4 regions of the Actinomadura verrucosospora genome follow, and region 2 is predicted to be linked to each of the others. Evidence: riboswitches for the same ligand, from Rfam matches in the RefSeq annotation. Region 2 holds a riboswitch; each other region holds the start of a gene.
The links. Region 2 has a riboswitch for cyclic di-AMP ahead of ABD944_RS38615 (CHAP domain-containing protein). Riboswitches for the same ligand answer to the same signal wherever they lie in the genome.

Region 1 (7,148 bases), on a different contig from region 2:
TTCAGGTGGCCCGCCGAGGTGCCCGTGTCGTACTTGCTCCGCGGCTTCTTGCCGTCCACCAGGTGGCGGAAGGTGTAGGTGTCGAGGTCGAGCATGACGCCGCGGTGCGACGGCTCGCCCGGCCCGCGGTCCCCGACGAAGCCGGTGACGCTGCGCCCCTTGTAGGTGACCTTCACCTTGGTGTGCATGGGCCAGCTCGGGCTGGCGAACAGGCCCTTCTGCATCGGCTTGCCGCCCGCCGGGGCGCCCGTGTCGCCGTTCACGCCCGAGCCGTCGTCCCAGAAGTAGGACGCCTTGGTGCTGCCCGACAGGACGGCGTGGCGCTTCGGTGCGACCTTGGCGGTGCCGTGGTGGGTGGCCTTCGCGGCGGGCTGCCCCACCTGCTGGCCGGTCACCTTTCCGGTCACCTGCTTTCCGGTGACCGGCTGTCCGGTCACCTTGTGCCCGCTCAGCTGTTGTCCGGTGACCAGCTGTCCGGTCATCTTGTGGCCGGTGACCTGCTGCCCGGCCACCTGCTGTCCGATGACCTTGTGCGACATCGGCTCGTCGGCCTGGGCCCCGTGGGAGGTCCCGGCCGCCACGCCCGCGGCCAGCAGGCCCGCGAGAGCGGTACCGATCAGGGCGGTGTCGATGGCTCGCTTCTGCATGTTCATCCTTTGCTCGGTGGTCCGGGGCGCCGGGTCACGGCTTCGGCTAGTCGGGGGCTCGCCGTTCGGGCATGACGGATCCGGCGCACGGCACGTGGGCGTGCTCGCGACGTGGGTGTGATCGCGGAGGGATGGAGAAGGGGGAGGCACCACTGGACGGTGCGGGGCAACGGGCCGCTCAGCGGCCCTGGCTCACCGGTACTGGGGGTAGCCGTAGCCGGCGACGGTGGACGTGTCGCGGACCTTCTTCTTCACCGCGTCACCGGTGTTGCCCTCGATGGTGTTGATGGTGCCGTCGTGGTTGTCCTTGACGACGATGCCGACGTGCTCGACGCCCTTGATGCCGCCGCCGTTCCAGGCGAAGAAGACCACGGCGCCGGGCTTCGGGGTCTGGCCGAAGCGGCCGGTCTTCTTGAACCACTTGGCGTGGCTGACGGTGTAGGCGTCGGCGCCCATGCCCTTGGTGCCGGTGTGCTGGCCCAGCCAGGACACGAACATGTCGCACCAGGACTGGCCCTTGTAGACCGAGGCGCTCTTGGAACCGATGCGGTGGGCGTTCTGCTCGCCCAGCGGCGAGCCGACGTACCAGTCGTTGAACTTGCTGTTGCCCGAGGCGTCCTCGTGGGTGCCGATCTGCGTGCGGGCGAGCTTGATGACGTCCTGCGCGGAGGCGCCGGCGGTGGCGGTCTTCGCGCCGTTGGCGCCGGCCTGGGGCGCGGCGGCGACGTGCGCGGTGTTCGCGGGCTTGGTGTCCGCATGGGCGGACGGGGCCAGGGAGGCGAAGCCGAAAGCGCTCGCCAGGGAGAGGACGGCTCCGGCGGCGAAGCGGGTGCCCATGCGCTTGGTCAGGTCGAAAGTACGAGCGGTCATGCGAAGGTTCTCCTGAGGTCTTCCAGTCCGCCTACCGGGTTAGCTGTCGGGTTCGGGCATGGAAGTGGCCCTACCGCGACCCCGCGCAAGGCGGGAGTGCGGATTCACCCCGGTGTTTCGGTGGGTCCCCGGCTCCGCTCGGCCAGTGATCGGCGCTCTGCGGACTCGGCGGCGGACGTGCCTTGATCGGCCGTCCTGATGATCAGGGACTCGATGCGCCCGTCACGATCTGGTCGGGCGCTCCGGACGGGCTTTCCCGTCGGTCACACACCCACAACAGGTTCAAGCGGCCCCATATTTCGTCAAGCACACCCCAAAGACGCCGCTGACCTGTAAAGACTCCCCAAAGCGCCCTCAACGCAAGGGCTGCGGTCCAGTCAAGTCGACCCAAGATTTCTGGTCGCCACCTCGCCCCAACGGGAGACGATCACCCCCGAGCGCGCCCCCACCCGCGGGCTGGTCATCAAGGTGCCCAAGTTCACGACCGACCAGGACGCGTCATAGTCGCACCGGAGCCGGGCGCGGATGCGTGGTCCTGCTGGAGCGCCAGCGCGGTGAGTCGGCCCTCATCAACTCACCCTTCAGCGCGGCGAGTGACACGGCTCCGACCAGGACCGTCCCGTCGGGAAACCGGAAGACCGGCACTCGCGGGCCGGACACGCGAGCGGACCGAGCCGGTTCCGCGTGGGGCCGCTCGCCGTCCCACCTGACGCCGGTCGCGGACGCCAAGCCCCGCAGCACGTTGACGTCGCCGATGTCCAGACCGTCACTGAAGTAGGCGCGGTAAAGACGGGCGGTCATGTCCTCGGCGGTGCCGTGCGCGGCCGCCAGCGCGATGAGCCGGTGGGCGTCGGCGGTGCGGGCGGGCACGATCCGGTCGAGGTTCACCACCAGGCCGTCGACCGCCGCCGCCCGTGCGATCTGCTCGACCCGCGCGGTGGGCGCGAGAGGGAAATGGCCGCGGCTCGGCGGCGGTTCCGCCGCGGAACCCGCGGTCTGGTACGGCCTGAAGACGACCTCCAGTTCGCCGCCACCCGCACGGTGCTCCTCGGCGGCCCGCTGGAAGCGGGCGTAGCCGAGCGCCGACCAGACGCAGGCGATGTCGTGGGTGAACTCAACTTTCATGGGTTCGTCCTTCGATGGCGGCACGGATCGTTCCGTGCCGCCTCAGCATGCCCGCCGTCGCTCGCCGCGTCAATACGGAACGTTCCGTGCCGCCTGAGGGCTATGCTGTCCCCATGTCACCCAGACGTCCTGAGCGCCGAAGTGAAGAGGCCGCCAACGCCGTCATCAAGGCCGCCATGGACCTGTGCCAGGAGGTCGGGTACCGCAAGGTCAGCATCGAGGGCATCGCCGCCCGCGCCGGCGTCGGCAAGAACACGATCTACCGCTGGTGGCCGTCCAAGGCGGCCGTGCTGCTGGACGGCCTGCTGTCCACCTGGAAGATGGACGCGACCTTCCCCGACACCGGTGACTTCGTCGCGGACATCAAGACGCAGATGGCGGCGGCCTCGCGCATCCTCGGCGACCCGCACGTCTTCCCGCACTACCGCGCACTGATCGGCGAGGCCCAGCACGACCCGGACCTCCACCAGGCCTTGTGGGACAACTTCATCGGTCACCTGGCGGGCGCCGCGGCCGACCGCATCCGCGTAGCGCAGCGCAAGGGCCAGGTCCGCGCCGACGCCGACCCGGTCCTCGTCACCGAACTGCTCTACGGCGCCGCCTACTACCGCCGCCTGCTCACCCCGCGCACGGCCGACGCCGAGCACGTCAACGCCATCGTCGACCTCGCAATGACCGGCCTCGCCCCACCGGCCGACACCTCCACTCAGTAGCACGCCTCACCGCTTCTGGGCGCCCCTGCACATGCCGCCCGCGCAGGTGCTCACGGTTTGCGGCGGGCGAGCAGGGCCCGCGGACCTGACCGGGCCAGCCCTCAGACACCTACTGCCACCGCAGCGCCCAGCGCCAGCAGGACGGCACCGGTGGTCATGCTGAGCCCCCGCAGGACGGTCGGCTGCGACACCAGTGCGCGCCCTCGGCTGACGGCCCAGGTGAGCAGCATGTACCAGGAGGCGCTGACGAGCGCCCACAGGGCTCCCAAGGCGACGGTCGACAGGAACACCGGGCCTTCCTCGGTCACGAACTGGGGCAGCACCGAGATGGCGAACACTCCCGCCTTGGGGTTGCCGAGGTTGGTGATCAGGCCGGTGAGGTATCCACCCGTGAAGCCGGTGCGGCGCCCGTCCTGCTCGGGCGGACGGGGGGACCCGACCGTGAGCGCGGCCCGGAGCGTCTTCACCCCGAGGATCATCAGCACGATGCCGCCGGCGATCCGGAGCACCGCGTACGCGGTGGGGCTGGCCAGCAGGACGGCGGACAGCCCGGCCGCGGCGGCCGTCGACCACAGCAGGAAGCCGCTGGCATTGCCCGCGAGCGTGCCGTGGAGCGCAGGCCTGCCACCTTCCAGTACCTGCCGGATCATCAGCGCTTGACTCGCGCCGGGCAGCATCGCCAGCAACAAGGTGGTGATGACGAAGGCAGGCACATGCGTGGGCATGGGAACGAACCCCTTCCGGGGATTGCGGCCGACGGGTGTGCCATCAGGCTTCCTCGCTCCGCGCCCCTAAGGGAAGTTAAAAGAGAAGGGTGCAGCGTTAGCATTGGTGAATGCTGGTGGACCCGGGGCAACTGCGGCTTCTCGCCCTGATCGAGCGGCACGGCTCCCTGACGGCGGCGGCCCACGCACTCCGGCTCACGCCCGCGGCGGTCACCCAGCAGGTGGCCAAGGCCGAGCGCGACTGGCAGGTCCCCCTGGTCATTCGTGGCCCTCGCGGAGCGACGCTCACCGCGGCCGGTGCGCTGCTCGCCTCCCACGGCCGGACCGTGGAGCAGGCATCGGACCAGGCCGAGGCGGAACTGGCCGCACTGCTCGGCCACCTCTCGCTCCGCCTGCGGATCGGGACGTTCCAGGCGGCCGCCCTGCACCTGCTGCCACCAGCCCTGACGGCCCTGCGCCACCGCCACCCGGCCGCCGACGTCTCCGTCATCGACGTGGTGTCCGGGCGCGGAGCGGACGAGATCAGCGCGGGGAACCTGGACGTGGCCATCGTCGCGTCCTGGGACACGCCGCTCGCGCCGCCCCCGCACCTACGGGCGCACTCGCTCCTGGTGGACCCGATGGTCGTGGTCCTCCCCGACGACCACCCACTGGCCACCGGGCAGCCCGCGGACACCGAACTCCACCTGGAACAACTGCGCGACGAATCATGGGTCTCCATCCTGGCCGGCCATGCCGCCCGCGAACAGTTCCACAACGCCGCCCGCAAGGCCGGCTTCACCCCCACCGTGCGGTTCGAGACCGAGTCCTACGACGTCGCCCAAGCCCTGGTCGGCACAGGCATCGCCGTGGCCCTGGTGTCACGCCTGGCCCTGGCCCACGTCCCCGGCACCACCCATCGCGAACTGACCCACCCCAAGCCCTACCGCCACCTCTACGCCGTGACCAGAACCGACGCCAGCCTCACCCCACTCGCGGACATGCTCATCGACCTCCTCCGCGATGTCGCCCGCGACATCACCGCCACCTGGGCCACCCCGCACGGCGCCTGAAAAGCCCCGTTCTAAATCGATCACGACCCCCTCCTGGCTCGGAAGACCTCCCCGGCGGACCTGAGCGGGGTGTCGGGCCGCTCAGCCAGAGCGCTTCTTCTCGCGGGTCGAGGTCAGCAGGTCGGCTCCGGTGTGGACGGCCATCAGGGTCGCGGGGAGCAGGATCGCGGCGTCGCGGAGTGTCCGCGCCGGGTCGCGGCGAACGCCTGCGCGGCCGAGCGCGCGCCAAGCCCACAGGGAGAACGGCACGACGATCGTGGGTGCTGTGGCGACACCCGGGGTGTAGCCGCGTTGCCTGACGCTCAAAGCCAGGTGTCCGAGCCCGTGCACGCCGAACCCGGCCAATGCGGCCTGATAGAGCCGGGACCTCCCGCCGGTCCGCGCGCCGTCCACCGTGGCGGCGAGCATGAAGGCGCCCATGAGAGCGATGGCCGTGCGGGCGTGCGCCGTGGAGACCTCGCGACGCAGCCACACCGGTCCCGGAGCGCCGCCGCCCGCGTTCTTCCGCGACCAGGGAGCCATGGTGAACCACTCTTCGGCGTCGTTGGCCGCCCAAGCCAGCAGCAGCCCCCAGGTCACGCTCTTACGGATCATCCTCGCCTCCCTTTACGTTACGAGTCGTACTGTAATATTTCTGAAATGAGCGAGGAGCGCAAGGGCGCCGCAGGACGCCGCGGCCGGCCGCGCAGCGCCGACGTCGACCGCGCCGTCACCGCGGCGACGATCGAACTACTGGCCGAACAGGGATACGCGAAGCTGACGATCGAGGCGGTCGCCGCGCGCGCGGGGGTGGGCCGGCCGGCGGTGTACCGGCGCTGGCCGACCAAGGACGACCTGGTGGTCCACGCCCTGGTCGAACAGGTGCCGCCGCTGGCCGTTCCGGACACCGGCGACGTGCTGCGCGATCTGAAGGAACTGTCCGCCGGGTTCGCGCTCCGGCTGGCCGGCTCCCCGCTCGGTCGGACCGTCCTTGCCGTGCACGCTGAAGCGGGCCGTCGGCCCGACCTCGCCGAAGCGCTACGACACCACTACCTGAACCCCAGGAACGCCACCATCCGCGCCTTGATCGAACGCGGCCTGGCCGAGGGCCGCCTCAACCCCGCACTCGCCCCCGACACGGTCCGCGACCTGGTCTTCGGCCCCCTGATCTACCACTGGCTCGTCACCGGCCACCTCTCGACCGCCACAGCGAACACCCTCGCCGACGCCGCGTGCGCCGCGGTCAGCCGCACCTTCCCCTCGCCAGATCGAGCCGGCGGCTCCACCGACACGCCTGGCCGTCCGTAGGAACCATCTACAGAGCTCGGCGGCGTGGGGACGGCCGGTCGGCGGTTGCCCGGGTGGAAGGACGCATGCAAGGCTGAATCGTCTTGCGCCGCCTGCGACGACCACGAAGCCGCGCGGCACGAGGAACCGGGCCACGCCGGGTCCCCTCTCTGTTGAAACGACCGACAAAGGGACACCAGTGACTGATCACGCACGGGGGACGGCCCCCTGGCACGGCCGCATCGAGCAGGTCCGCGGCGCCGACCTGGACCCCGACACCGCACACGTCGAACGTCCGACGGAGACATGACGGCCATGAAGACGGACGAGCACGGGCTGGCCATCGGGGCGGGCAGCCGCACCGCGGTCGAGCACTACGACTACGCCGTCCATGAGCTGCTGCACTTCCGCCCGGAGGTGGACGCCGAAGCGAAGCGGGCACTCGAAGCGGATCCCGACTTCCCGCTGGGCAACGTCCTGTCGGCGTACCTCGGGCTTCTGGCCACCGAGCCCGAAGGCGCGCGGGCCGCGGCGGAGCGGTTCCGGCTCTTCCGGTCGCGCGTGGACGGCTCCGGGCTCCTTCCCCGCGAGCGGGCCCACGTCGCGGCGCTGGAACGCCTGGTGAAGGGCGACTTCCCCGGCTGCGGCCGCCTGCTTGGCCAGATCAGCGAGGAGTACCCGCGGGACGTCCTCGCGCTGTTCGTCGGCCACCAGGTCGACTACTTCACCGGGGACGCCCGCGCACTGCGC
Region 2 (7,148 bases):
CAAGATGGTCGTCCGGATCAACGGCAAGAAGGCCCGCACCATCCCGACGAGCATGGGGAAGGGCGGAGAGCGCAAGTACACCACCACCAACGGGGTCCACCTCGCCATGGGCAAGGAGGACCCGACCATCATGACGTCGGAGTGGGACGGCTGCGGCCCCGGCTGCGCCGGGTACTACAGCCTCACCGTCTACAAGTCGGTGCGCATCTCCGACAGCGGCGAGTACGTGCACAGCGCGCCGTGGTCGGTGGGATCGCAGGGGAGCGAGAACGTCAGCCACGGCTGCATCAACGTCAGCCCGTCCAACGCCAAGTGGTTCTACAACCTCTCCCAGCGCGGCGACCCCATCACGGTGACCGGCAGCGACCGGCAGCTGGAGCCGGAGAACGGCTGGGGGTACTGGCAGGTGAAGTGGCAGGACTGGGTGAAGGGCAGCGCGCTGAAGCGGTCGGTCACGACGGCCGCGCACGTGGACGCCGCGACCCTGTCGGCGCAGCAGGGCGCCCGGCCCAAGGCGCCCGAGAAGCAGCGGGCCGAGGGCAACTGAGCCGCGGCTAGCGGAGCGGCGGCGGGACCTGGACGCGGTGCAGGCGCGCCCAATCGCGGGCCATGGCGATCCGGTCGGGGGCCGAGGGGTGCGTGAGCCACAGCAGGTACTCCGCGGCGTCGGGGTCCAGGTCGGAGATGTTGCGGACGGACAGCGCGTGCTGCATCGACACGAAGGTCGAGGGGTCGCGGGTGAGGTCCAGCGCGTGCGCGTCGGCGCGGGCCTCGATGCGGCGGCTCACGAGGTTCTGGACAGGGGCGGCGAGCGTCGTCCCGGCGGTCACGAGCGCGAGGAGGAGCGCGATGGACCTCGGGTCGGCCGCCGCACCGCCGCGGCGCGCGTCCGGCCCGGTCCCGCCGGCGCCGGGCCCGCCGGGATCGAGCCCGGCGCGCCGCAGCAGGCGCGGGGACGTCATCAGCAGGTACAGCAGGCACATGGCCCCCGCCACCCCGAGCGCGCCGACGAGCGTGCCCCACAGCACGTCGTCGCGCTTGGCGTGGCCGAGCTCGTGCCCGACGATGGACTCGACCTGGGCGGGCGGCGACTTCAGCAGCGTGTCGTAGAGGACGATGCGGCGCGTGGAGCCGAACCCGGACACGTAGGCGTTCAGGGACGTCGTCCGGCGGGAGGCGTCCGCGACGAGGACGTCCTCGACGGGCACGCCGTCCCGCTCGGCCATCGCCAGCAGGTCGGTGCGCAACCGCCCCGCCGGCAGCGAGTGGAACTTGTTGAACACGGGCTCCACGGCGAGCGGGTAGACGAACGAGGCGAAGACGACGAGGACGAACCCGCCCGCGGCGGCGCCGGCCCACCAGTGGCGCGGGAAGCGGCGGATGAGGGCGTAGAGGAGCAGCAGGGCGATCGTGTAGATGACCCACGTGACGGCGAGGGACTTCGCCTGGTCGACGAGCCATGCGGGCCAGCTCTGCGTGGACAGCCCGTATCGGCGCAGCACGGACTCGCTCCAGATGTGGAACGGGAGCCCGGCGACGCGCAGCAGCGTGGTCAGGGCCATGGTTCCGAGGATGATCCGAAGCGGCCGGCGGCGGGTTCTCGCGGTGGCCCAGCCGATGAACCGGGCGCCCAGCGGCGTGAGGCCCAGCACCAGGATCAGGGCGAGGCCGACGAGGAGCCCGGTGTAGGCGGGCGGGTTGACGGCCGAGTCGAACGCCCGGGAGCGGGCGATCTCGGCGGGGGTGAAGTCCAGCGCGGGATCGGGTTCCACCCGCCCGCCGGGGACGTGCCCGGGGAGCGGGTTCCACGGCGTGGTCCTCGCGAGCACGGTCGCGACCCCGGCGAAGAGCACGGCGGCGGTGACGGCGGCGGCGATCCGGGGCCGGCGCGCGGGGGCGGCGCCGGGGGTTCCGGCGGCGGAGTTCCCGGCGCGGTCCTCGTCGGTCTCCGCCTCGCTCATGCGAGCTCCTCCTTCACGTAGTCGCGCCACAGTGCGGTGAAGCGCTCCCGCGTCAGGCCGAGCACGTCGCGCAGCGCCGCGGCCTCCGGGGCGCGCCCGGCGGCCCGGTAGAGCCGCACCAGCGCCGCTTCACCGTACCGGTCGGCGACCATCCGGCAGGCGAGCCAGGCCTCCTGGTAGGCCTGGCTGAGGCGGGGGGAGCCGCCGGCGAACGCGTCGGCGGAGGGCAGCGCGGAGGGCGCGCGCCCGGCGGAGACCTCGCGGCGCAGCTCGCCCGCCGCCGACCGGGTGCTGATCTTGACGCGCCGGTAGCCGACGTAGTCCGCGAAGCCCTCGATCAGCCACAGCGGGGTGCGCCCGTCGCGGGCGCCGCCGGTGGCGACGTGGGTCAGTTCGTGGGCGAGGACGACGTCGCGGCCCAGCTCGTTGAGGCGGCCGAAGGTGCCGGGGGAGACGATGACGCGGTCCTCGCCGCGACCGCCCCCGGCGGCCGGGGCGACGGCGGCGAGCGCGGCGATCTGGCCGAGGCTCTGCCCGGGGCCGGCGAGCGCGGAGGCGACGGTCGCGTCGGCGGGGACGAGCGCGACGACCCGCCGCGCCCACCCCGTGCCGACCACGGACGTCACGACCGGGACGGCCGCGTCCAGCCGCCGGGCGATGCCGTCGAGGCCGGCGCCGTCGCCGACGACCAGGCTCGTGCGGCCCCTGACCACCGTCAGGGGGCCGCAGTCCCAGATGTCGGTGTCGTCGGCGAGGCCGCGGGACGTCCCGTCGCCGACGATCGTCCACGCACCGCCCCGCGGGGCCAGCGTGAGGTAGCGGGTGCGGGCCACGTCGCTCCGGTCGAAGCCGCGCAGCCTGTAGCGCGCCTCGACGCGGACGACGGCGGTCTCGCCGTCCACGGTCTCGACGCGGACGACGCGCTCCCGCCAGCCTTCCAGGGGAAGCTTCCGGAGGTTCCCGTACATGCGGGACTGGGTGTCCTGGAAGGCGGCGGGGGCGTTGCCCACCGTGGCGAGGAACGCCATGCGGTCGCCTTGGCGGACGGCCGCGGCGCGATTGGCGAGGACGGCGGAGGCCAGGGAGGGATTGAACGTCCCGGCGGACGGGGAGCCGGGAGCACGGGCGCCCGCCGCCCGGCCGCCGGAGCGCGAGCCCGCCAGGCCGGCGCCTCCGGCGAGGAGGACGGCGACCCCGCCCGCGCCGAGGGCGAGGACCCTGCGCCGCGTGACGGGGGCGTCCTGCCCGGGGCCTTCCTCCATGGGCGCGATCCTATGCAGGGCGCGGGGCGTGGGGCGCCGTCACGACCGGTAGTCCGGGTAGCCGTAGCCGACGACGACGTCTGTGGAACGTTCCTTTATCCGGACGGCGTTGTCGGTGTTGCCCTCGACGGTCTCGATCGTGCCATCGTCGATCTTCTTGACCACCATGCCGACGTGCTCGATGTCGTCGACGGACTCACTGCCGCCCCACGAGAAGAACACGATCGCGCCGGGCCTCGGCTCGTTGCCCCAGCGGCCGTGCTCCTGGAACCAGCGGGCGTGGGCGACCGTCCAGGCGTCGCTGCCGACCTGGTCGCTGAAGCCGATCTGCTCGCCCACCCAGGAGACGAACATGTCGCACCAGTTCGCGTCGCCGTAGCCGCTGAGGGAGCCGCCGTCGCGCGCGAGGGTCTCCCGCGCGCGGGACGTGGCCATGTACCAGTCCTGGAACTTGGTCTCGCCGCCGCCGTCCTCCTCGACGCCGACCTGCGAGCGGGCGAGCTCGATGGCCTGCGCGGCGGTGGGGCGCGACTTCGCGACGGTCTTCGGGGCGGCCTTCTCGGAGGTCTCCGCCTTCGGCTGCTCGGGCTGGTCCTTCTTCGCCGGAGCCTTCGAGCCGGTCGTCTTGCGCTCGTCCTCGGCACGGCGCCCGGGCGGGCCGCCGTGCGCCGTCAGGCCGGGGGCGAGGTCGGCCGCGGCGGCGGCCCTCACCGGGGTGGAGCCGAACGGCAGGACCGACGCCTGCGCGGTGGCGGCGGCGGTGCCGAGCACGGCGGCGCCGACGATCACGCCGCCGGTCGTCCGCCAGGTCAGGGACAGGGGGTTCGGCTTGCGGTGCCTGCCGTGGGTCTTCTTGCAGTGCGCGCGTGGCACGGGGGGATCTCCTCGACTTCCATGCCGCCTACCGGGTTAGCTGACGGGTTCGGGCGTGGAAGCCGCCCTACGGCCCGCGAAGGCAGGCCGATTCACCCCGAAAAGGACGCAGTGGGTCCCCGGTTCCACGGTGGACGCGCATGCGGGGCACGGCGGTCCGCGGACTCGGCGGTGACGTGCCCGGGGGCGGGCACACCGGTTCTGAATGGGGAATCTCGGCGGGCGTGGACGCCCGCGGAGTGCAGGGGGTGGGGGCGTGGCCGCGTGGCGGCCACGCCCCAGGTAACGCTGCGGGATTCACTCCTTCTCTTCCAGACGCCTACCGGGTTAGCTGACGGGTTCGGGCGTGGAAGTGGCCCTACGGCGGCTCTCACCGGACTGCCGGGAGAGACGCGCCGATTCACCCCGGGTGCCGGAATGCCCGTCCGGAGAGTTCCTCCGGACTCCGGCGCAGATGGGTCCCCGGTTCCGCGCTGAGGCGGATTCGGCGCTGCCGCTGCGATCCTGGGGGCGAGATGGGGCCCGGCGCGGGACCTGTCTCCCGCGTGCGAACGAGCGGCGCCTTGTGTTGTGGACGGACGGCGGCCCGTCTCCGGGGACCGTCCGGGGCCTGCCCCGTGTACGCCACCGCGGCTGCGCGCTCAGCGCCATGCACGCTGCGGGCGTGCGCACGGTGGACGGGGTCGGCCGGGTCTGCGACGAGACCGTGCGGCGCCTTCGGGCGCCGCGGGACGGCACGTGGGGCGTGCCGCCTGGGGGGAGCGGCGCGTGGCTCGCGCCGCCGTCACGCGGGTGCTGGATGCGCCGCGTGGGGCCGGGGCGCCAGGTGGGCGCCGCGGGTCCACGGCGTCTGGAGGGCGCCGTGAGTGGTGCAAAGGTACCAAAACCCCAAAAGAAGGCAAACCCCCCCAAAATCAACAACGGACCAGGTCAAGCCTGGTCCGTTGTCGATGGAGGTCCCGTGACGCCCGTGGAGCAGGGGGTCAGGGGGTGTGTCAGGGGCGCCCGGCGCCGTAGAAGTTGCTCTTGTAGTAGCCGGAGCTGATGTCGCTGATCTTGACGACGTCGCCGGTGTGCGGGGCGTGGATCATCTTGCCGCCGCCCACGTAGAGGCCGACGTGGCCGAGGTTGCTGAAGAACACCAGATCACCGGGCTGCATGTTGTTCCAGGCGACCCGCTTGGAGCTGGTGTAGGCGTACTGGGTGTTGGTGGTGCGGGTGATGCTGACGCCCGCGGCGGCCCAGGCCTTCATGGTCAGACCGGAGCAGTCGTAGGAGTCCGGGCCCTCGGCGCCGTAGGAGTAGGGCTTGCCGAGCTGCGCGTAGGCGAAGTTGAGCGCCGTGCGGGCCGGGCCGCTCGCCGGGCCGTTGTAGGTGCCGCCCGTGGGGCCGCCGCCGCCCGGGCGGGAGGGCGTGCTTCCGCCGCCGAGCCGGCGCACGAGCGCCTTCTGCTTCTGCACCTGCTTGTCGAGGTCCTGCTTCTGCTTCTTCAGCTCGTCCTGCTTGGACTTCACCTCGTCGTAGGCGGCCTTCGCCTGGGACTGCTCGCGGCGGAGCCGCTGGGCGGTCGCGAGGAACTGGGTGAGCTGGGAGCTGCGCTCGTGCGACAGGTGCGAGAAGACGGCGGCCTGGTCGAGGATCGACTGCGGGTCGTTGCTGCCGACGAAGCCGGTGACGTCGGCCGAGTCACCGTTCTTGTAGGCGGTGGCCGCCATCTGCGCGATCTTGGACCGCTGCTCCTCGAAGTCGGCCTGCTCCTGCTTGCTCGCCTTGGTCGCGGCGTCGAACTTCTTCTTGGCGACCTTGAGCTTCTCGCGGTTCTGGTTGAACTGCTCGACCTTCTGGTCCATCTTCTCGTTGAGCTTGTCGAGCGTCTTCTGGGCCTGCGCCCGGGTCGGCTTGGGCTCGGCGTGCGCCACCACCGGGGAGCAGGTCAGGGAGACCGCCACGGTCAGTCCGGCGACGGCCGCCAGGCGACGGCGGAGGCCTGTGCCCGCAGAGCCCGCCCCGCGGCCAGGCCGCTGCGCCGGTGCCCCGATGTGATCATTGGCCACGGTCGGTTTCGCCCCTCTCGTCCACGACGTCAGCGGACGACATTAGCGAGGGGCAACAGCCGTCACAACCGATTCATCACTCTTTGATTGACATCTCTCATTATCATCCACTTTTAGTGACGCCATGATCACATACCGCGAGGACTGCCTTATCGGAGCCTTATGGGCGTCTTAGGAGCGGCCCAGCCTGCGCAGCAGCAGGGAGGACGGGCAGGGGCGCGCGTTGGCGCGCCGGGCGGCGTCGGCGACCTCCCGGTCGGACGACACCACGACCACCGAGCGGCCCGGCGGCTCGGCCCGCACGAGCTCGCCGATCAGCTCGTCCGCCGTCTGGCCCGGGTGGCTGAACCGCACCCGTACCCCGCGCGGCGCCGCGATGGCGACCGGCGCGTCCAGTTCCGCCCCGTCGAACACGCACGTCACCTCGGCGCGCGTCTGCGCGGCGAGCCCGCCGAGCCCCGACAGCAGCCGGCTGCGCTGGTCGGCCAGCGGCAGCTCCCCGTACCCGGTCTTGGTGACGTTGTAGCCGTCCACCACCAGGTGCACCTGCGGAAGCGTCAGCAGCCGGTCCAGCAGCTGCGGGTCGCTGTCGGACAGGGCCCGGCCGGGCAGCGCGCGGTGCGCCAGCCGGTCGGGCTCCAGCCCGCCGACCGCGTCGGCGGGACGGCCGATGGTGGAGGGCAGGGCCAGCTCCCGGCGGACGCCCTGCGCGGCGTCCACCAGCGCGTCCAGCAGCATCCGCAGCCGCACGTCGTCGACGTTGCGCCCCTCCCGCGCGGCCCGCTTGGCGGTCTCGGCCGCCTCCTCCGCCCGCGCGGCCCGGGCGCGCAGCCTGCGCAGCTCCTTGTCCGACGCGGCGGTCGACTCGCGCGCGGCGGCGAGCTCGCGGTCGGCCTCCTCCGCGACCGCGTGTGCGCGCTCCTCCGCGGCCCGGAACCGGGTGCGCGCGTCGTGCAGCTTGCGGCGCAGCTCGGCGACCTCGGCCTTGGTCTCGCGCA
Region 3 (7,148 bases), on a different contig from region 2:
AACCCGTACACGTCCATGATCCACAGCTGCTCGGTGCCGCTCGCGCCGAGGGCGACGCTCAGCTCCGGCAGCGCCATGATCATGACGAACATGTCCACCGAGACCAGCAGCGCCGGCAGGGCGAGGACGGCCAGCGCGATCCACTCGCGGCGTCCGGCGCGGGGCGGGGTCATCGGACGCTCCTCTCCTCGACGGGGACGCCCGCGGCCCGCAGGCGCCCGGCGTAGGCGCGCCCGTCGTCGTCCGGGCCGGTGACGACGGTGGCGGCGGCGACCCCGGCCAGGTCGGGCGCGAACCCCGCGGGCAGCCGCGGGCGCACGAGGATCTGCCGCTCCAGCGGCGGCCAGCCCTCGTCGCGGGCCAGCAGGGCGAGCCGGGCGGCGATCGCCGCCCCGCCGCCCTGCCCCGCGACGACCAGGCGCGCGGGCGCGGCGCCGAGTTCGGCGGCGTGGTCGGCGGCCCAGCCGAGCGCGGCCGCCGCGTCGTCCAGCGCACCGGGCCGGGCGGCGTCGAGTTCCGGAGAGAGGGCGACGGCGTGCGGGCCGAGGTCGCCCGGCGTCCCGTCGAAGTGCAGCAGCAGGCGCGTGTCGTCCGTACCGGACCAGCGCACGCCGGCCCGCAGCGGGCCGGACGCGCCGCGCAGGTGGATGTCCACCCGTTTCGTCGTGGTCATGGGTCGACCGTGGCAGCGCGGCCCCTCCGGAGGGAAAGGCCGTTCGCGCATGACGGTCGTGCATGATCGGCATCACCACCGGGGGCGCGGTGCGGCGACAATGGCCGCATGCCGGACGACACCCCGCCGCGCGTGCTCAGGCTGCCCCAGGCGCCGGACGCGATCGAGCTGCGCCATCTCCGCGCGTTCGTCGCCGTCGCCGAGGAGCTGAACTTCGGCCGCGCCGCCGCGCGCCTGTACCTGTCGCAACCCGCGCTGAGCCGCCAGATCAAGGGCCTGGAGCGGCTGGTCGGGTGCGACCTGCTGAACCGCTCGACGCACCGGGTGGAGCTGACCCTCGCCGGAGAGGCCCTGCTCGACCGCGCGAGGACCCTGCTGTCGGGCGTGGACGACGCGATCGCGACGACCCGCTCGATCGGCGGCGAGGCGTCCGGCCGCGCGGGCAGGCTGTGGCGGCCGATCGCCGACCACAACCGCGCGGGCGGCGACCTCGGTCAGATGGGCGTCGAGTACGAGACCCTGCTCGCCGAGTTCGAGCCGCCGCCGGAGGTCGCGGTCAGGCCGGTGAAGGCGGGCGGAGTCCCGGCCCTGCGGCTGGCGCCGCCGGACGCCTCACCGTCGCGCGTCCTCTACCTGCACGGGGGCGGCTTCGTGATGGGCTCGGCGTACGGGTACCGGCCCCTGGCGGGGGCGCTCGCGGTGGCGGCCGGGTGCGAGGTGGTCGTCCCGGACTACCGGCTCGCGCCGGACTTCCCCTTCCCTGCCGCCCTGGACGACGCGGCGGGCGCCTACCTCTGGCTGCTCGAAGCGGCGCCGCCGGAGCGGGTCGTGATCGCCGCCGACTCCTCGGGGGCGAGCCTGGCCCTGTCCCTGCTGCTCGCGCTGAAGGACAAGGGTCTTCCCCTGCCCGGCGGCGCCGCCCTGTTCTGCCCGTGGATCGACCTGGCGCACACCGTCCTGGAGGAGGAGCCGGCCGGCCCCCAGCTCGTGGTGACCGGCCGGATGATGCGCCAGTGCGTCGACCACTACCTCGCGGGCCGCTCCCTGGACGATCCGCTGCTGAGCCCGCTGGCCTCCCCCGGCCGCCTGAGGGGCCTGCCGCCCCTGCTGCTCCAGGCGGGCACGGGCGACCACCTGGTCGGCGACGCCCGCCGCCTGGCGGAGGAGGCGAGCGAGCAGGACGTGGACGCGCGGCTGGAGCTCTACCCGGTGGCCACCCACGGCTTCCACCTGTTCTGGACGTTCCTCCCGGAGGCGGCCCGCGCCCTGGACCAGGCGGGACGCTTCGTCCGCGACGTGACCGCCGCGTCCGCCCGGCACCGCACCGGTTCCTGAGGCAGAGGCGCCTCCGGCACGGAGGCGGGCGGGGCGCGGCGCCGCCCGCCTCCGTGACCGGCGGTCCTCACTGCTTCAGCAGGGACCTCATCTTGGCGATCTCGGCGGTCTGCGAGGAGATGATGGTCGCCGCCATCTGCTTGGCCGGGGGGAACTGCCCGGAGGACTGCTCGGCCTTGGCCATCGCCACGGCGCCCTCGTGATGCTGGATCATCATCGTGAGGAACGCCCTGTCGAACGCCGCGCCCTTGGCCGCCTCCAGTTCCTTCATGTCCTTCTCGCTCATCATGCCGTCCATGCCGTCCGTGCCGCCGTGGTGCATGCCGCCCATGCCGGTCGTGCCAGGCGAGGGGACGGGGGCGCCCCAGGCCTTCAGCCACGCGCCGAGCTGCTGGATCTCCGGTCCCTGCGCCTTCTTGATGTCGGCGGCCAGGGTCTTCACCTCCGCCGACGAGGCGCGGGTGGCGGCGAGGTCGGCCATCTCGATCGCCTGCCGGTGGTGCGGGATCATCATCTGCGCGAACATGACGTCCTGGCCGTTGTGCGGTCCGGCCTGCGCGCCGCCGGCAGGTGCCGAGTGGGCGGGCATGGAGTGGGCGGGCATCGAGTGGCCCGTCGAGCCGCCGTCGTCGCCGTCGCCGCACGCCGCCAGGGCGATCGCCAGGGCCGGGACGGTGATGAGCGCGAACGCTCGCTTCATGGTGGTGAGCCTTCCGTGTCGAGTGCTGTGATCGGTGGTCGGCGGCGGCGCCCGTTTCCGGGCGCCGCTGGACCTGTCACAGCCTCAGCACGCTCAACCTGTGCAGGGAGGGTCTCGGCGGGGGCCGTCCGACCAGGAGGATCCGCACCCGCGGCGGCCGCGACACGGCCATCGGCGGCGACCTCCGCAGGCGCAGCGCCAGGAGGGCCGCGACGAGGGCGAGTGCGAGCAGGGTCAGCATGGCCAGGCAGACCTGGCCGCCGGGGTGGTCGGGGTGGCGGTCGGAGTGATGGCCGCCGGGCCGGTCGCCCCGGGGCGGACGGTGCCCCGCCATCGCTTCGGCGGCGGGGGCGGCGTGCCCGGCGGCCATGGACGTCAGCGGAACGCCGCCCATCTCCGCCGGGCTCGCCGTGGACTGGAAGCCGTGCATCGCCAGCAGCCCGAGGAGCACGAGCAGGCCGGACGCCAGCCGGAGGACGTCCGGGCGCACGGAGCGCCTCGGCCGTCCCACCGGCCGTTCCGCGTGCGCGCCGTCCCGTGCGGGGAGGCCGCCGACGTGCGTGCTCATCTCGCGGACCAGGGTAGCGAAGGGTGATCGGCGGTCACCGGCGGGTCACCGCTTCGAGGGGTCAGGCGACACGGACCCCGCCCGCGAACGGGCGGCCGGCGATGGGGGCGATCTTGACGACGTCGCCGGTCTGCGGCGCGTGGACCATGTTGCCGTTGCCGATGTACATGCCCATGTGGTGCAGGTCGCTGTGGAAGAACACCAGGTCGCCGGGCTTGAGCTGGCTCATGCTCACGTGGGTCCCGGCGTTGTACTGGCTGCCGGTGTAGTGGCCGAGCGTGATGCCGACCTGCGCGTAGGCGTAGAGGGTCAGCCCGGAGCAGTCGAAGCCCTTGATGTTGGCGCCCTGCGCGGTGCCGTAGCTCGGGCCGGACGCGTTGCCGCCGCCCCAGGAGTAGGGCACGCCCTGCTGGGCGAGGGCGGCCCGGACGGCCGTCATGGCCTTGGCCGAGGCCCCGCCGGAGTTGAGGTTGGGGATGGAGGCGGGACCCGTGCCCGCGGTCCTGAAGGTGCCGAGCTGCTTCTCGACCTTCTTGAGCTTGATCTGGAGTTCCCGGCGCTTCTTCCTCGCCTCGCCGGTGAGCGCGCGCACCTGGGCGGCGCGCTGCTCGGCGGCCTTGCGGGACCGGTCGGCGCCCTGCATCACCTGGAGCATCTGGGTGATGCGGACGTCGTTCTGCTTGGCGAAGTAGTTGAGGGTGGCCGACTGGTCCAGGACGGCCTGCGGGTCGGACGACGAGGCGAACGTGATGGCCGGGTCCGCCGGGCCGTTCTTGTAGCTGTCCGCGGCGATCTTCGCCATGCGTTCGCGCGCTTCGTCCAGCGCCTTCTGCTGGCGCAGGGCGCTGCTCTTGGCGAGCTTCGCGGCGTGCTCGGCCTGCTTGAGGCGTTCGCGCAGGCCGTTGTACTGCTCGCTGAGCTTCTCGGCCTCGTCGGCGAGCTTCTCCTGCTGCGCGGTCAGTTGCTTGCGCGTCGGCTTCGGCTCGGCGTGGGCGGGCGCGGGCGCGAGAAGCCCGGCGGACAGCGCGAGGGCGGCCGTCCATGCCGTGACGTCGCCGAGCCGGCGGGTGCGGATCCTGCGGCGGGCTGTCGTTCGGGGGCCGGCAGCTCGTCGCTGCATGCGGTGTCCTCTCCTGTACCGCCTACCGGGTCAGCTGACGGGTTCGGGCCGGAGTCGCCCTACCGTCCCGCGGGACGGACTCACCCCTGAAGATCGGGTCCCCGGTTCCCCGGACGGAGACGTCCGCGGGATTCGGCGCGGTCGCCGGCCGTCCCCGGCGGGGACGTCGGACCGTGACCTCCTACGGAGCGTAGGAGGTTTACGGTCGGTTCGCCACCGAAGCGGCAGATTTCCCCAAATGCCACATTCCGCCTCAGCAGGCCGCGGCGAGCTCCACGACCGCCGCGGCCCCGGCCAGGAGCGGCGCGGCGACCGCCGCCACCGCGAACAGGCCCGCCGCGAGCCGGACGGCGCGCCGCGGCCTCGCCGGGGCGCCCTCCAGCCGCAGCACCCGCTCCATCAGCGCACCGGCGGCCGGCGTGCCCGCCGCGCCGAGCGCCCCCGCGCCGGCGGGCGCCGCCGAGAGCCGGCACAACGCGTCGACCAGCGGCTTCCTGCCGTGGACGCGGACCGCGGCGTCGTCCGCGGCCATCTCCAGCAGCAGCGGCAGCCGCGCCTTCGCGCGCCGGACGGTCGGCAGCCACGGCAGCATGGCGTGGACCAGGTCCAGGGCCAGCAGGAAGACATGGTGGCGCTGGCGCAGGTGCGCGCGCTCGTGCGCCAGGACGGCCCCGAGCTCCTCGGCGCTGAGCGCCCGCTGGGCCCCGGTGCTGACCACGATCGCGCGGTGCCGGGACGGCAGCGAGTACGCCACGGGCACGGGGTGGTCGAGGACGAGGACGTCCGGATGGCGGCGGTCCTCCCGGGCGACCAGCCGCAGCATCTCCCGGTGCCGCCGGCGGTGGCGCACGGCCCGGCCGAGCCTCGGCAGGCCGCGGGCGAGCACGGCGGCGCAGGCCGCGGCGAGGACGGCGGTCGCGACGGCCGCGGCGGCGGTGGCGAGACGGCCGTGATGGGGCAGGCAGTCGCGCAGCCGGGACAGCAGTCCGTGCCCCGGACCCGGCGGCGCGAGCAGCCCCGCCGCCGCGATCCCCGCCGCGGCGATGAACGTCCCCGCGAGGGCGGCCGTCCAGCAGGCGATGGCCGTCCCCGGGCCGACGGCGGAGCGCCTGAGGAGGTCCAGAACGGGCCCCGCGGCGCATCCCAGCAGGACCACCGAGACGACGAGCCCGACCACCAGCGGGATCACGGGATCACGCGTCCTCGCCGGCGGTCCGCCGCCGCAGGGCGTCCAGGAGGTGCCGGGCGTCCTCCGGCGGGACGCTCTCGGCGAACCTCGCCAGGATGGCGCCGTGGTCGGAGGCCTCGCTCAGGGCGTCCAGCATCAGCTCGACCGCGTACTCCTCCCGCGGCCGCGTGGGGCTGTAGCGGAAGGCCGTGCCCTCCTGCGTACGCCGGAGGAGGCCCTTCTGCGCCAGGCGTTCGGCCACGGTCTGCACGGTGTTGTAGGCCAGTGCCCTGTCCGCGTCCTCGTTCAGCTCGGCCAGCAGCTCACGGACCCGCAGCGGGCGGGGCGCCGCCCAGAGCACGTCCATGATGGAGCGTTCGAGCGATCCTCCGAGTGCGGACACGCGGTCACCTCCGTACCGCCCCCATTGTGCCGGACGTCTCCTGGGGGCCGGCCTCCTGGAGCGGGGTCTCTCCAGCGTGGGCGGGTTCCCGGCGGCCCGGCATCCACCAGTTGGCCCTGCCGCACAGCTCCATCACCGCGGGGACGAGGACCATCCGGACGACGGTGGCGTCGACGAGCACGGCGACGGCCATGCCGAGGCCGATCTGCTTGACCGACACGTCGGGGCCGAGCAGGGACGTCGAGAAGACGGCGATCATGATGGCGGCCGCGGCGGTGATGACCTTGGCGGTGCGCGCCAGCCCCCGGGTGACGGCCGTCCGGGTGTCGCCGGTGCGCTCGTACTCCTCCCGGATCCGCGAGATCAGGAAGACCTCGTAGTCCATGGACAGGCCGAACAGCAGCGGGAACATCATCATCGGCACCCAGGTCGTGATCGGCATGGTGGTGGGGAAGCCGAGGGCCTTCCCGAGCCAGCCCCACTGGACGACCGCGACCAGCACGCCGTAGGCCGCGCCGATCGACAGCAGGTTCATCACCGCGGCCTGCAGCGCGATCGTGACCGACCGGACCAGCGCGACCAGCAGCACGAGCGACAGCGCGACGACGACCGCGATCATCAGGGGCAGGCGGGAGCCGACCTCCTCGGCGATGTCGATCGCGCCGGCGTTCGGGCCGCCGACCTGGACGCCGGCGCCGCCGGGCGCCGCGGGCAGGACGTCGTCGCGCAGCCGGTGCACCAGGTCGGCGGTGGCCTCGTCCTGGGCGCCGCTCTTCGGGAAGGCCATGAACGTGGCCGCGCGCCCGTCCTCGCTGATCCGGGGCGGCGTGACGGAGGCGATGCCCTCGGTCCGTCCGACCGCGTCGACGACGGGGCGCAGATCGGCGTCCGGGGATCCGATCCGCGCGGCGAAGATCAAGGGCGCGCCGTAGCCGGGCCCGAAGCCCTCGGACAGGATCGTGTACGAGGTGTGGCTGCTCCGGTCGTGCGGCTGGACGCTGGCGTCGGGCAGGCTCAGCCGCATCGACAGCACGGGGGCGGCGAGCACGAGCAGGCCCGTCCCGGCGAGGACCGCCGCGACCAGCGGCCTGCGCTGCACCACGCCTGCCCAGCGTTCGGCGGGGGGACGGCGCTCGCCGGGGCGCGGGCGCGGCGCGCGGCGCGGCAGCCGCAGCGAGTCG
Region 4 (7,148 bases), on a different contig from region 2:
GGCGAGGGGCGCGGCGGAGGCCGCGGCCCGGGGCGGCGCGAGAACCGGCGCGGCGGCCGCACGCCCGCGGTGGAGCAGGTCGAACAGGCGGTCCCACCGGGCGAGGACGGCGTCCGGCCCGAACCGCGACACCGACACGCGGGCGCGGGCCCCGAGCGCGCGGCGCAGCTCGGGTTCCTCGATGAGCCGGCCGAGCGCGGCGGCGAACGCGGTGACGTCGCCCGGCGGGGCCAGCAGCCCGTCCCGGCCGTCCTCGACCAGCGCCCGGACGCCCGGCGCGCAGTCGAACGCCACCGTGGGCAGCCCGTACGCCATGGCCTCCAGCACCGACATCGGGAAGCCCTCGGCCCGCGAGGGCAGCGCGAACACCGACGCCTCGACGAGCGCCTCCTCGACCTCGCAGACCACGCCCCGGAACTCGACGGAGCCGGACAGCCCGGCGGCGTCCGCCCGCGCCCGCAGGTCCTCCTCGTCCGGACCGCCGCCGTAGACGTGCAGCCGCCAGCCCGGATGCCGTCCGGCGACGCGCTCCCACACCTCCAGCAGCAGGTCCACGCCCTTCTCGTAGGCCAGGCGGCCGACGCAGGCGACGACCGGCAGGTCGAGCGTGGGATGCACGCCGGGCGTGACGTGCAGCGCGTTCGGGATGTGGTCCACGTTGGTCATGCCGTCCCTGGCCCAGGCATCGGCGTCCTCGGCGGTGAGCACCAGCATCCGGTCCGCGCGGGCGTAGAGATCCTTGACCCGCCGGTACCGCGACGACCTCCGGGTCGCCTGGTAGGACTCGTGGCTCATGCCCACGACGCGCAGCCCGGAGGTGTCGGCGAGCCGCACCCACTCCATCGCCCACACCTGCGCCACGATGACGACCGCCCCCGGCCGCGCGGCGGCGAACAGCTCCGACAGGCGCGCCGCGCCGCGCCGCTGGGCGGCCGTCCGCCACAGGTCCCGGGCCCGAGCCGCCGGGTCGAGCCGCTGCAGCGCCTTGCGCGGGCGCCAGGCCATGGCGGGCGGGCCCCACTCCCCGTGCAGCACCTCGACGGCGTAGGAGCCGTCGCGGCCGTGGTGGTACGGCTCCGGCCCCCGCGTGATCCCGACGAGGGTGACGCGGTCGCCGCGCCCGGCCAGCAGCCGCGCCATGTGGTGCGCCCACCGCTGGAGGCCGCCCATCTCGTCGGCGTTGTTGCACACGATGAAGACGTCACGCGGCGCGGTCATGGCGTTTCCCTCCTGCTCGGCGCGGCGGGGAAGTAGCGGTCCACCACCGTCTTCGCGGCGGTGCCGCGTTCGTGCTCGCCGAAGCGCGCGGCGAACGCGCGGCGCCGCCCGGCGTGCTCGGCCCCGGCCGCGTCCAGGCCGGCGAGCGCGGCGACGAGTTCGTCCTCGGTGCGGGTGATCGGCCCCGGAGCGTGCCGCTCCAGGTCGAAGTAGCCGGTGGCGAGGTCCCTGCCCTCCGGGAGGTGCAGCACGATCGGCCGGTCGAGCAGCGCGAAGTCGAACATGATCGAGGAGTGGTCGGTGACGAGGGCGTCCGCCAGCAGCAGGAGCGGCGTCACGTCGGGAACCGCGCCGACGTCCCGCATGACGGCGCGGGCGCCCGGCGGGACGTTCGCCCGGCACAGGTAGTGGGGCCGGACGAGCAGGACGCACTCCTCCCCCAGCTCTCGCGCGAAGACCCCCGGATCCACAGGCGGGTCGAGGAGCCGGACGGGACGCCCCTTCGGCCCGGTGACGTACGTGGGCGCGTACAGGACTGCCCGGCGCCCGTCGTCCAGGCCGAGCGACTCGCGCAGGGCCGCGACCTCGGCGGCCAGCTCCGGGTCGCCGTCCACCCCGTTGACCAGGGGGTCGTTGCGGGGATACCCCACCGGGAGCAGCTCGGAGCGCACGCCGAGGCCGCTGCAGAGCGTCTCGGTGTCGTGCCCGGAGCGCACCAGGAAGCAGTCGAAGCGCTCCACCATCCGCCGCAGCCGCTCCTGGTCGCCCGCGGGCCCCGACTTCATCCGCGGCTGGTCCAGCCCCATCAGCTTGAACGCCGACCCGTGCCAGGTCTGGATGTAGGTGGTCTCGGGACGCTTGCGCAGCCGGTCCGGGAAGCCCTGGTTGTCGATCCAGAACTGGGCCCGCGCGAGCGCCAGGTAGTACGCCCAGGACCCGCGCTTGACGAGCCGGGCGTCGTCGGGGAACCCCTTGGGGGACGAGGCGTACGACCACACGGCCGTCACCGGGCGGCCGGACCTGCGCAGTTCCCGGTAGATGTACTTGGGGTTGTCGGAGTAGTGGCGGCCGAGCTGGCTCTCGAAGACCGCCAGGCCGGCCCGGACGGGCAGCCGGCTCAGCACCCGGTTGAACACGATGATCTTGGTGTTCCGGCCGGTCAGGGTCCGGCGCACCGCCCGGCCCAGCTCCCGGAGCCGGTGCCGGGTCAGCCGTCCCGGGCGGGACAGGGCGGCGCGGCGCGCGGCGGCGCGGGTGAGCCGCGCCCACGGGCTCCCCGCCTCCAGGGCGAACGCCAGGTGCCCGCCCTCGGTGACGTAGGAGCGGAGCCGGTCCCCCGCGAACCGCGTCAGCCGCGGCCGGACGGGCAGCGAGACCCCGCCGAGCGACGGCGACCCGCGCCCCTCGCCGAGCCGGGTGACCACCTCCTCGCCGTCCACCCGGATGCGCAGCCGCACGTCCCAGACGGGGTCGATGAACCCGAGGGGGCGGATCCTGCGGGCGGGGTCGAACTCGGCGCGCCAGGTGAGCCGGTCGCCCTCGTGCCGGACGGACGCGCGGACCCGCCCCTTCCGCGAGCGGCCGCGCCGGTCGCGGAACTCCAGCGTCCCGGCCAGCTCGGCATCCCGCGGGATCCGCTCCAGCGGGTTCAGCACGTGGCCGGCCATGAGCACGCGGCCGCCGCGCGTCTCCAGCCGCGTCACGGTGTTCGCCGGGCGCAGCTCCCGGAGGGGCCGCACGTGGAACCCGAAGGACGTGACGTCTCGGACGCGGCGGCCGAGCGTGCCGCGCGGGCGACCGGCGCCCCAGTAGACCCGCCCGTCCCGCTCCACCAGGCGGGCGCGCAACTCGGGGCGCTTCACGGGGTCGTACTCGGCGGCGGCGAGCGCGCCCGCGTGATCGCCCTCGCGGATCAGGTGCGCGGCGATCGCGGGCAGCGGGTTGGCCTGCTCGAAGACCCGCGGGTCCAGCTCATCCAGGTAGGCGGCGGCCAGGTCGAGGAAGCGCGCCTGGTGGGCCGGGTCGCGGTCGCGCAGGTCGCGCAGGTACAGCACCAGGTCGTGGTTGACGAACTTGACGTCCTTGGCCCGCTGCAGGTCGTAGGCGCCGCGCAACGCGAAGAGCATGTCGATGCGGCGGTGGATCTCCAGCCGGTCGGTGAAGTTGGCCAGGTCGGCGCGCCGGTTGGAGATCGACGGCGCCCGCGTCCGCTCCTTGACCAGCCAGTTGTAGACGCGGTGCGGGATCAGGGCGGTCCGCCCCGCCTCCAGGTAGGCCTCGGCGGTGAACAGCAGGTCCTCGTAGTGCAGCCGCTCGACGAACCGCAGGCCGTGCTCCTCCAGGAAGCCGCGCCGGTAGGCCTTGTTGGTCGAGAGGGTGTCGTAGAGGAGATCGGGTCTCTCGCTCAGCGACCCGTAGACCGCGCTGTGCCGGTAGAGCCACGGGTACCAGGGGCGGATCCGCCCTTTGGCGCCCTCGGGCAGGTCGAGGAAGATCCGGTCGCAGAGCCCCGAGACCACGTCGGCGCCGGTGTCCTCGGCGGCGGCGAGGAGGTTGAGGCAGGCGTGCCGGTCCAGCAGGTCGTCGCTGTCGAGGAACATCACGTACCGGCCGGTGGACTCCTCGATCCCGGTGTTGCGGGGACGGCCGCAGCCGCCGGAGTTGGCCGGCAGGTGGACGGTCCGGACCCGCCCCGGATGGGCCGCGGCGAGCCGGTCGGCGGCCTCGCCCGTCCCGTCGGTGCTCGCGTCGTCGACGATCACCGTCTCGACGCCGCCCAGCGACTGCGCCAGCGTCGAGGCCACCGCCCGCGGAAGCCTGCGGGCGTCGTTGTAGGCGATCACCACCACGCTGACATCCGGGCGCACCGCCATGGGCATCCCCCTCCGCAGACTCCGGCGTGCTGGATTCCTTTCCAGGAACTCCGCACTGAGGTCCAAGAGGGATCAAAGGCTGTCAACGCTTAGCATTACCCACCGTCACCGGAGGGTTTGGGCACAACACCCGGAACGCCAGAAGGCGCCCGGCCTGGAGGCCGGGCGCCTTCGCGAGGCGCGCACCTTCTCGGGACGCGTCGGATCAGCGGGCGTAGTCGGGGTAGCCGTAGCCGACGACCTGCGACTTCTCGCGGACCTTCTTCTGCACCGCGTTGTCGGTGTTGCCCTCGACGGTGGTGATGCTGCCGTCGCCGTTGTCCTTGACGACGATGCCGACGTGGTCGATGTCACCGATGCCGGCCCTGGAGCCGTCCTGCCAGTCGAAGAACACCACGGCGCCCGGCCTGGCCTTGTGGCCCCAGCGGTCGGTCTGCTTGAACCAGCTGGCGTGCTGGACGGTGTAGGCGTCCCAGCCCATGTTCTTGACGCCGGTCTGGGCGCCGAGCCAGGAGACGAACATGTTGCACCACTGGGCGCCGTTGTACTCCTTGACCGAGAAGCCGCCGTCGCGCTTGGCGGTGGCCTTCGCGTGCGGAGTCGAGATGTACCACTTGTGGTACTTGGTCTGACCGCCCTTGCCCTCGTGGACGCCGACCTGCGACTCCGCGAGCTTGATCACTTCGGCGGGCTTGACCGCGTGCGGGGGGACCTTGAAGCCCTCGCGCCGCGCCTCGGCGACGGCGTTCTCGGCCTTCACCGTCTTGGCCCGGGAGGGCTGGTGAGCGGCGGTCCCCTGCTCGGAGACCACCGCCGCCTGGGCGGAGGTCTCGGCGGCCGCGCGGCCGCCGGCGAGGGGGTTGACCACCGAGAGCCCGACCGCGCCCGCCAGGACCGCGCCCACGGCGACGCCGACGGCCTTGTCCTCGGGGGTGAGGCGGTTGAGCGAAAGTCGATCGAAAAGACCGGACATGCAGGGAATCTCCTTGTCTTCCATGGCGCCTACCGGGTTAGCTGACGGATTCGGGCATGGAAGCAGCCCTACGGCGCGACTCTCGGGCGCGCCGATTCACCCCAGAAACGTGGGTCCCCGGCTCCGCTCCGGTCACCGACCGGACGGACTCGGCCTCGCACCGCGGGAGCGGTGCAGGTATACGGATGTTCTCTCTGGCAGATCTTGATGAGGGGGCGCGCGTCGATTGGCGCGCATCGCGTGCGGATACCGCTCCGCGATCCTCGGCCGCGCATGGTGCGGCCGGTGGCAACGCATGGGACGCGCTGCGTGATTCGGGATCGAAGGTACCAACCTTCTCAAGAAAAGCAAACCAGGCATAAAGTAAAGTCTTGCCTGCTCAAAGCCCTCTCAAGAGACTCCCAACACCGGGGCGGCGCCGCCTCTTCCCGATCTTTCTCGAGAGGCGCCCAACCCCTTGCCCGCCGCCCTTACCGAGCCTTCGGGAAAAGGTAAAGAAGATCGAATAGGGGGCGTCGGACGGTCTCCGCCGAGGCGGCCCGCCACCCGGCCGCCCCGCCGGGTGAGGCGCACGTCACACTAGGTGATCTTCGCTGGCCAGGCGTGCCGTCCGTCACCGCGAGGCCCGGACGGTCACTCTACGTAAAGGGCGAACAGCGTGGTGTCGTCCGCCGCCCGGTCGTGCTCCATCCGCGCCAGCACCTCGTCCAGCACCCGGTCGGGACGCGTGGAGGAGTCCCGCAGGATGTGGGTCAGGCGGACGATCCGCTCGTCCAGGTCCGCGTCCCGGCGCTCCACCAGGCCGTCGGTGTAGAGGAAGAGCATGTCGCCCGACGTGAGTCCAGTGGTGATCGTCGTGTACTCCCAGCCGGGCATGGCGCCGAGCATCGGGTCGCGGACCACCTCCAGCGGGGTCGCCCGCCCGTCCCGGACCAGGATCGGCGGCGGATGGCCCGCGCACGTCCACTCCAGGACGTGCCGGGACGGGTCGTAGTGGGCGACGATGGCGGTGCCCGTCGCCGGCGGGTCCATGCCGCCGATCAGCTCGTTCAGCCAGCCGACCAGCCGCCCCGGGCGCTCCCCCGTGCAGGCGAGACCCAGCAGGCCGTTCCGGGTGCGCGCCATCGCCGCCGCCGCCGGCAGCCCGTGCCCGGCAGCGTCCCCGATCGCGAACATCGCCCGCCCGTCCTGGAGGGCCTTGGTCGCGAACCAGTCGCCCCCGATGCGGGCCGTGCTCTCCGCCGCCATGCTGCGGATCGAGGTGCACAGGCCCGGCAGCTGCTCGACCTCGTCCTCGTCCGGCAGGATGGCCCGCCGCAGGGTCACCGCCACGCGCCGCTCCTGGGCCGTCCGCGCCTGCTGGCGCAGCATCTGCCGCCGGGTCTCGGCCAGCGCGCGCTCCACCCCGCGCCGCCGGGTGATGTCCTGCGACACGATGTTGATCGAGACGGGCAGGCCGGACTCGCCGAGCACGGGCTCGGCGAACACCCACAGATGGCGGGGCGTCCCGTCATGGCTGATCACGCGGTGCTCCGCCTCGACCGGTTCACGCCGCGAGAACATGGTCTGGACGGCCTCCTCGACCAGCGGCAGGTCGTCGTCGGCCACGACCTTCGGCAGGTCGTGCGGCATCGGCGGCACCTCGTCGGAAGACAGGCCGTAGTTGGCCAGCATCTGCGGCGTCCAGTCCGCCTCCCCGGTGGCGAGGTCCCACTCCCCGAACCCGATCAGCGCGAGCCGCTCGACCCGCTCCAGCCGCCGCGCGATACGGTCCTCGGCCAGGTGGTACCGCCATGTCACACAGATACCGGTAGGCACCCGCACGCATCGCACACTCATCCGCGACGAGCGGGACAGGCCCCGCTGAGCCGTCGAGTACTGGATCGAGGAACGTTCCAAACGCGTCCCGGACTCCAGCACCCCGACGTAGTCGTCGAACAGGCCGCTGAGCACCGCCCCCGGGTCCGTTCGCAGCAGCCGCAGTCCGGTCAGCTCCTCCCGGCCCCGCCCGAACATGTCCTTGGCGATGCCGTTGAGCTCCGCGAAAAGGAAGTCGACCACGCTGCCGTCCGGCCCCCGCACCG

Region 1: linked by a shared signal. The riboswitch ahead of ABD944_RS07810 (CHAP domain-containing protein) and the one ahead of ABD944_RS38615 (CHAP domain-containing protein) in region 2 are both predicted to bind cyclic di-AMP.
Region 3: linked by a shared signal. The riboswitch ahead of ABD944_RS31685 (NlpC/P60 family protein) and the one ahead of ABD944_RS38615 (CHAP domain-containing protein) in region 2 are both predicted to bind cyclic di-AMP.
Region 4: linked by a shared signal. The riboswitch ahead of ABD944_RS04025 (CHAP domain-containing protein) and the one ahead of ABD944_RS38615 (CHAP domain-containing protein) in region 2 are both predicted to bind cyclic di-AMP.

What each region holds. Positions count from the first base shown of each region.
Region 1 covers NZ_BAABEV010000005.1:97,108-104,255, forward strand. Annotated here, with positions in the region: gene ABD944_RS07805 (RlpA-like double-psi beta-barrel domain-containing protein) at 1-647, opposite strand, end outside; gene ABD944_RS07810 (CHAP domain-containing protein) at 840-1,517, opposite strand; cyclic di-AMP (ydaO/yuaA leader) riboswitch at 1,532-1,682, opposite strand; gene ABD944_RS07815 (DsbA family oxidoreductase) at 2,016-2,642, opposite strand; gene ABD944_RS07820 (TetR/AcrR family transcriptional regulator) at 2,756-3,355, shown strand; gene ABD944_RS07825 (LysE family translocator) at 3,457-4,080, opposite strand; gene ABD944_RS07830 (LysR family transcriptional regulator) at 4,191-5,132, shown strand; gene ABD944_RS07835 (HXXEE domain-containing protein) at 5,214-5,726, opposite strand; gene ABD944_RS07840 (TetR/AcrR family transcriptional regulator) at 5,772-6,419, shown strand; gene ABD944_RS07845 (tetratricopeptide repeat protein) at 6,705-7,148, shown strand, end outside.
Region 2 covers NZ_BAABEV010000061.1:15,718-22,865, forward strand. Annotated here, with positions in the region: gene ABD944_RS38600 (L,D-transpeptidase) at 1-547, shown strand, start outside; gene ABD944_RS38605 (M48 family metallopeptidase) at 555-1,961, opposite strand; gene ABD944_RS38610 (hypothetical protein) at 1,958-3,223, opposite strand; gene ABD944_RS38615 (CHAP domain-containing protein) at 3,263-4,096, opposite strand; cyclic di-AMP (ydaO/yuaA leader) riboswitch at 4,106-4,261, opposite strand; cyclic di-AMP (ydaO/yuaA leader) riboswitch at 4,398-4,596, opposite strand; gene ABD944_RS38620 (C40 family peptidase) at 5,092-6,045, opposite strand; gene ABD944_RS38625 (NYN domain-containing protein) at 6,322-7,148, opposite strand, start outside.
Region 3 covers NZ_BAABEV010000038.1:76,392-83,539, reverse strand. Annotated here, with positions in the region: gene ABD944_RS31710 (MFS transporter) at 1-173, opposite strand, end outside; gene ABD944_RS31705 (alpha/beta hydrolase fold domain-containing protein) at 170-673, opposite strand; gene ABD944_RS31700 (alpha/beta hydrolase fold domain-containing protein) at 782-2,008, shown strand; gene ABD944_RS31695 (DUF305 domain-containing protein) at 2,076-2,708, opposite strand; gene ABD944_RS31690 (DUF6153 family protein) at 2,785-3,276, opposite strand; gene ABD944_RS31685 (NlpC/P60 family protein) at 3,338-4,396, opposite strand; cyclic di-AMP (ydaO/yuaA leader) riboswitch at 4,400-4,544, opposite strand; gene ABD944_RS31680 (M56 family metallopeptidase) at 4,650-5,585, opposite strand; gene ABD944_RS31675 (BlaI/MecI/CopY family transcriptional regulator) at 5,590-5,967, opposite strand; gene ABD944_RS31670 (MMPL family transporter) at 5,972-7,148, opposite strand, start outside.
Region 4 covers NZ_BAABEV010000002.1:359,772-366,919, reverse strand. Annotated here, with positions in the region: gene ABD944_RS04035 (glycosyltransferase) at 1-1,218, opposite strand, end outside; gene ABD944_RS04030 (bifunctional glycosyltransferase/CDP-glycerol:glycerophosphate glycerophosphotransferase) at 1,215-4,091, opposite strand; gene ABD944_RS04025 (CHAP domain-containing protein) at 4,297-5,064, opposite strand; cyclic di-AMP (ydaO/yuaA leader) riboswitch at 5,077-5,229, opposite strand; gene ABD944_RS04020 (PP2C family protein-serine/threonine phosphatase) at 5,698-7,148, opposite strand, start outside.